2 regions of the Streptomyces sp. NPDC090088 genome follow, and region 2 is predicted to be linked to the other one. Evidence: riboswitches for the same ligand, from Rfam matches in the RefSeq annotation. Region 2 holds a riboswitch; the other holds the start of a gene.

Region 1 (3,264 bases), on a different contig from region 2:
TGGGCGGCGCGGCCCGCGCGGGCGCTGTCGACCGTCGTGCCGGGACGGTACTTGCCGGTGAGGAAGCCGGCGGCCAGGGAGAAGTACGGGACCGCGGCGAGGCCGGTGCGCGAGGCCAGGTCCTGGAGGGGGCCCTCGTAGGTGTCGCGGGAGACCAGGTTGTAGTGGGGCTGGAGGGCGACGTACCGGGCGAGGCCCTCGCGGTCGGAGAGGTCCAGGGACTCCTGGAGGCGCTCCGGCGTGATGTTGGACGCGGCGATGTGCCGGACCTTGCCCGCCCGCACCAGCTCGTCGAGCGCGCCGATGATCTCCTCGACCGGGATCTCCGGCTTGTCGAAGTGCGTGTAGTAGAGGTCGATGTGGTCGGTGCCGAGACGGCGCAGGGAGGCGTCGGCGGCGGCCTTGATGTTGGCGGCGGACAGGCCGGGGTACTCGGGGTGCTGGCTGACCTTCGTCGCGATGACGATGTCGTCGCGGTTGCCGCGCGCCGTGACCCACTTGCCGATGATCGTCTCGGACTCGCCGCCCTGGTTGCCCTCGATCCAGGCCGTGTAGGAGTCGGCGGTGTCCACGAAGTTGCCGCCGGCGGCCGCGTAGGCGTCCAGGACGGCGAAGGAGGCGGCCTCGTCGGCGGTCCAGCCGAAGACGTTGCCACCGAGGGAGAGCGGGAAGACCTCGAGGTCGGAGGAGCCGAGTTTGCGAAGAGCAGTCATGCTCTGTATCAACGCGGGCCGCCCCGGCAGGCCATCCCGGCGCAGTACGAAGGTTTCGTAAACAGGCGCACGGGCGTCCCGCCGGAAACACCGGACCGGCGGCCCGGACGCCGGGGGGTTGTCGTCGGGGCCGCCGGGGATCCCGGGGGTCGGATCGTGGCTCGTCGCGGGTCGGGGGTGACCCGTTACGGGTTGAGGCCCTTGCCGCGCAGCCAGGTCATGGGGTCGATGCCGGTGGCCTGGCCGCCGGGGTGGACCTCCAGGTGGAGGTGCGGGCCGGTGACGTTGCCGGTGGCGCCCACGCGGCCGATGACATCGCCGGTGGCGACCTTCTGGCCGACGGAGACGCTGATCGACGACTGGTGGCAGAACCACAGCTCGGTGCCGTCGTCCAGGGTCAGGATCGTGCGGTAGCCGTAGGAACCGGCCCAGCCCGCCTCGGTGACCGTGCCGCCGTGGACGGCCTTGATGAGCGTGCCGGTGGGCGCGGCGAAGTCGAGCCCGGTGTGGTAGCCGGAGGACCACATGGAGCCGGCCTGGCCGAAGGTGCCGGTGATCGTGTACGAGACGACCGGCAGCGTGTACTGCTTGGCCAGCGCGGCGAGGCGCTCCTTCTCGGCCTTCGCCTTGGCGTCGGCCTCGGCCTGCTCCTTGGCGTCGGCGGCCTTGGCGGCCGCCGCCTTCACCGCCTTGGCCTCCGCGGCGTAGACCGCCTTGTCGGCGGCGGCCACGGCCTTGGCGCTGGCCTTGGTGTCGAGCTGGTTCTGCTGCTGCTCGGCCTGGGCGATGATCCGGCTGCGCAGCGCCTCGCCGGCGTCGGACGAGGAGGAGTCCGCGTCGGTGGCGGTCGTCGTGGTGGTGACGCTGCTGAGCGCGGTCTGGGTGGCCTGGTGGCCGCCGCCCTCGCCGAGCAGGGAGTCGACGGACGACGGCAGGTCGGGCAGCGAGATGGAGACCGGCGGCTTGCCGGTGTTGGCGCTGGCCATGCCGCCCGCGCCGACGGCGGCGATGACACCGACGCCGAGCACCGTGGAGCTGCGGGCGAGTCCGCCGCCCTTCTGCTTGGCGACGCGGTGCCGGCCGCGTGCCTGGGCGAGGGAATCCTCGGTGGGGTTCCACTCCTCCCAGGGGCCCTCGTCGGTGCGGTAGCTGCCGTAGCCGAAGGTGTCGGGTTGACGCTGGCTGGGCACGAACGGGGCTGTCGGAGCAGGCCGGTTGGACGCCACGCGGGCGCACTCCTTTCCTTCCGTCGCCTACCGGGTTAGCTGACGGGTTCGGAGCGGGAAGGTCTCCTACGCGCGTATACCGACCGATTCCTACCGGCGGCAGCCGTGCGATTCACCCCAAGGTGGTGGTTCCCCGGTTCCCTTGCGGGATTCGGCGCGTGCGCGCGGAGCCGTCGCGGGTGACGGCTGGGACGACCGCGCTGCGTTATCGAACGTTAATAGACCCAGCTGTCAGATTCCAAGCTGTTCTCCTTGATCATTAAGCTTTCAAAGCATGGACTTACCAGCCACGACAGGTCAAAAACGGTCGAGTTGACCAGGCCTCCTGCTCAACACAGGAGTCACACACGTTTTGATGGTGACTCAGACGTTATGCGGAGGGCGGTCGTCCGGCCACCCTCCGTCACGTGCGCCACCCTTGCCGCCGAGCTCAGGGCCGTCGTACGGCGAGCAGCGCCATGTCGTCCGTCATGCCGCCGCCGGTGTGCCGGCGCACCTCGGCCGCGAGCCGGGCCAGCAGGGCGCCGGGGGCGGCGAAGGTACGGCCGGCCAGCCGCCGTTCGGGGTCGTAGAACCGGCCGTGCGCGTCCCGCGCCTCGGAGAGGCCGTCGGTGTACAGCAACAGGGTCGCTCCGCCGGGGAACGCGTGCTCGGCGGCCCGGTCGGGCCACGCCCCCAACGCGCCCATCCCCAGCGGCAGCGCGGCCTCCGGCGCCCGCACCGCGGACACCCGCCCGTCGCCGTACAGCAGCAGGGGCGGCGGATGCCCGCGGTTGACGATCCGGACCGTGCCGTCACCATTGCCATTGCCATTGCCATTGCCATTGCCATTGCCATCGCCGCTGCCGCTGCCGCTGCCGCTGCCGTCGCCGTCTCCGCCGCCGTGCGGGAGTTCGGCGAGTACGGCGGTGGCGAACCCCTCGTCGGCCTCGACCCCGCCGCGCCGCACACCCTCGCGCACCAGCGCCCGCTCCAGCCGCCCGGCAACGGCCTCCAGCGTGGCCTCCTGCTCGGCGGCCTCCCGGAAGGCGCCGATGACCACGGCGACGGCGGCGACCGCGCCCATGCCCTTGCCTCGGACGTCCCCGACCACCAGCCGGACGCCGTACGGGGTGTCCTGGACGGCGTACAGGTCGCCGCCGATGAAGGCGCCCTCCTGGGCGGCCTCGTAACGGGCCGCGATCTCGAAGCCGCCGATCCGCTCGGCGGGCTCGGGCAGCACGGCCCGCTGGGCGGCCTCGGCGATCTCGTGGGCGGAGGCGAGACGCTGGTCGCCGATGCGGACGATCCGGTTGATGCCGACGGCGAGGACGGCGACGGTGGCC
Region 2 (3,264 bases):
GCAGCTGGGTGAGGGTCGAGGTCAGGGCGTGGCTGCCGGTGGCCTGGGCGAGCGTCTCGTGGAACCAGCCGCCCAGCGAGCGCAGGTCCTCGCTGCTGCCCCGGCGGGCCCGTTCCTGGCCCAGCCTGACGAGTCCGCGCAACACCTTCAGGTGGGCCTCGGTGCGGCGCTGGGCGGCCCGGGAGGCGCCCAGCGGCTCCAGCAGCAGGCGCATCTCCAGCAGGTCGGCGGCCTCCTGCTCGCTCGGTTCGGCGACGCACGCGCCCGCGTGCCGGCGCGTGACCACGAAGCCCTCGGCCTCCAGCGTGCGCAGGGCCTCGCGGACGGGGACGCGCGAGACGCCGTAGCGGCGGGCCAGGAGTTCCTCGGTGAGCCGGCTGCCGCGCTCGTAGACACCCGCGACGATGTCGTCCCGGATCGCCGTGCATACCGAGTGCGCCGGAATACGCATGACCGACCTCCGCCTTAATCCCCGTGAAACGCCGCCGAGTGGCGCCCGTTCCGTGACTCTATTGCAATGAGCGGGAATTTCCGACGGGGGGCCGGATTCCATGGATATATTTTGGACAGCAAGGGCGCGAAAACGGCGAAAGCCCCGGCTCGGGAGCCGGGGCTTCGGAAGATCTCGCGGTGCTCACACCGTCCGCGTCAGACGTTCACGCCGTGCTTGCGGAGGTAGGCGACCGGATCGACGTCCGAGCCGTACTCGGGGGTCGTGCGGGCCTCGAAGTGGAGGTGCGGGCCGGTCGTGTTGCCCGTGGACCCGGAGAGGCCGATCTGCTGGCCCGGGGTGACCTGCTGGCCCACCGAGACGCCTATGGACGACAGGTGGCCGTACTGGGTGTACATGCCGTCGGCCATCTTGATGACGATCTGGTTGCCGTAGGCCCCGCCCCAGCCGGTGGAGACGACCGTGCCGGTGCCGACGGCGTGCACGACCGTGCCACTGGCCGCGTGGAAGTCGATGCCGGTGTGGGCGCCCGAGGACCACAGGGAGCCGCCGGTCTTGTAGCCGGTGGAGACGTACGAGTCGGAGATCGGCGCGACGAAGGCGTTGAGGCGCTTGCGCTCGGCCTCCCGCGCGGCGCGCGCCTTGGCCGCGCGCTCCTTCTTCACCTCCGCGACGGCCTTCTTGCGCGCGGCCTCCTCGGCGGCCTTGCGGTCGGCGGCGGCCTGCTGCGCGGCGGCCTGGGCGTCGATCTGGTCGGCGACCGTGTCGCTGACCGTGATGACCGGGGTGAGGCCGGTCTGCTCGACGGAGTTCTCGGCGGCGAGCGCCGGGGCTGCGGAGACGGTGCCGAGGACACCCGTGGTGGTGAGAGCCGCGATACCGGCGGCCTGCGCGGTGGTGCGCTTCACCCGGCCGGGACGACGGTGCTTCCCGGAGGCGCACATGAACGCCATGTAGAGGCTGGTCCTTTCCTTCCCTCTCGCCTACCGGGTTAGCTGACGGGTTCGGAGCAGGAAGGTCTCCTACGGGCCCCCTCGCGGCTCGCGCGGGCGCCCGATTCACCCCAGGGACGACGTGGGTCCCCGGCTCCCCTGGCTCGCGCCGTACGGGGACTCGGCGATGGCTGTCCGGTGCCGCGGACGCGGCGCACTGCCTGACGGACAGCCCGGAAGAACCTATGAGGGCAGGCTTTCAATGCCCAAACGGATCACGGTTTTTGTAGCGCATCCCACAGGGCAGACAGGCAACCTCCGCCCCAATTCGGACATTTAAGGGCCCTGGTGACACCACGGTCACCAGGGCCCTCGCACGCGCGCGTGTCCGCCGTCCGGCTACTCGGCGGCGACGACCGTGACGGTCCCGATCCCGAGGGCCTCGACGGGCTCCTTGATCTGCGCCGCGTCACCGACGAGGACGGTCACCAGACGGTCCACCGGGAAGGCGTTCACGACGGCCGCGGTGGCCTCCACGGTGCCGGTGGCGGCCAGTTGCCGGTAGAGCGTGGCCTGGAAGTCGTCGGGCAGGTGCTGCTCGACCTGGTCGGCCAGGGTGCCCGCGACGGCCGCCGCCGTCTCGTACTTGAGCGGCGCCACGCCGACGAGGTTCTGCACGGCCACATCGCGCTCGGCGTCCGTGAGGCCCTCGGCGGCGAGAGTGCGCAGCACCGTCCACAGGTCCTGGAGGGCGGGACCGGTGTTCGGGGTGTCCACGGAGCCGCTGATGGCGAGCATCGAGGCGCCGGTGCCGTCGGGGGCGGAGCGCAGGACCTGGCCGAAGGAGCGGACTCCGTAGGTGTAGCCCTTCTCCTCACGCAGGACGCGGTCCAGGCGCGAGGTGAGGGTGCCGCCCAGGCAGTAGGTGCCGAGCACCTGGGCGGGCCAGACCCGGTCGTGCCGGTCGGGGCCGACGCGGCCGATGAGCAGCTGCGTCTGGACGGCGCCGGGGCGATCCACGATGACGACCCGGCCGTTGTCGTCGGCGGTGACCGGCGGCACGGGGCGGGGCTGCCCGGTGGAGCCGCTCCAGGCGCCCAGGGTCTCGCCGAGCAGCTCGTCCAGGTCGATGCCGGTGAGGTCGCCGACGACGACCGCGGTAGCGGTGGCGGGCCGCACATGACGGTCGTAGAACGCGCGGACGGCGGCCGCGTCGATCTTCTCGACGGTGTCCTCGGTGCCCTGGCGCGGACGGGACATCCGCGCGGTCGACGGGAAGAGCTCCTTGTAGAGCTCCTTGGCGGCGCGGCGGCTGGGGTTGGCCAGCTCGTGCGGGATCTCGTCGAGGCGGTTGCGGACCAGCCGCTCGACCTCGCTGTCGGCGAAGGCGGGCGCCCTGAGGGCGTCGGAGAGCAGCCCGAGGCCCTTGGCGAGGCGGGAGGCCGGGACCTCCAGGCTGATCCGGACGCCGGAGTGGTCGGCGTGCGCGTCGAGGGTGGCGCCGGCCCGCTCCAGCTCGGCGGCGTACTCCTCGGCCGAGTGCTTGTCGGTGCCCTCGGAGAAGGCGCGCGCCATGATCGTGGCCACGCCGTCCAGGCTGGCCGGTTCGGCGTCCAGGGGCGCGTCCAGGAGCACCTCGACGGCGACGACCTGCTGGCCGGGGCGGTGGCAACGCAGCACGGTCAGGGCGTTGTCCAGGGTGCCGCGCTCGGGGGCCGGGAAGGCCCAGGGCCTGGCCTCGCCCGGCTGGGGCTGCGGGTGGAAGTCCATGCTGGCGAGCTCGGTCACTTGGCCGTCTCCTCGTTCTCGTTGCCGGCCGCTACGGTCGCTTCCTGCTCCGGGTCCTCGCCGCGCCCCGCCTCCTCGGTGTGCTCCGCGGAC

Evidence for each region. A riboswitch is a leader RNA that binds a small molecule or an ion and turns the genes downstream of it on or off. The one in region 2 is predicted to bind cyclic di-AMP.
Region 1: linked by a shared signal. The riboswitch ahead of ACIPSJ_RS16025 (M23 family metallopeptidase) and the one ahead of ACIPSJ_RS36290 (M23 family metallopeptidase) in region 2 are both predicted to bind cyclic di-AMP.

Annotation. Positions count from the first base shown of each region.
Region 1 is NZ_JBIVDZ010000003.1:20,914-24,177, forward strand. It holds gene ACIPSJ_RS16020 (aldo/keto reductase) at 1-713, opposite strand, end outside; gene ACIPSJ_RS16025 (M23 family metallopeptidase) at 899-1,939, opposite strand; cyclic di-AMP (ydaO/yuaA leader) riboswitch at 1,947-2,106, opposite strand; gene ACIPSJ_RS16030 (PP2C family protein-serine/threonine phosphatase) at 2,370-3,264, opposite strand, start outside.
Region 2 is NZ_JBIVDZ010000008.1:531,825-535,088, forward strand. It holds gene ACIPSJ_RS36285 (GntR family transcriptional regulator) at 1-451, opposite strand, end outside; gene ACIPSJ_RS36290 (M23 family metallopeptidase) at 649-1,404, opposite strand; cyclic di-AMP (ydaO/yuaA leader) riboswitch at 1,417-1,580, opposite strand; gene ACIPSJ_RS36295 (M16 family metallopeptidase) at 1,783-3,171, opposite strand; gene ACIPSJ_RS36300 (pitrilysin family protein) at 3,168-3,264, opposite strand, start outside.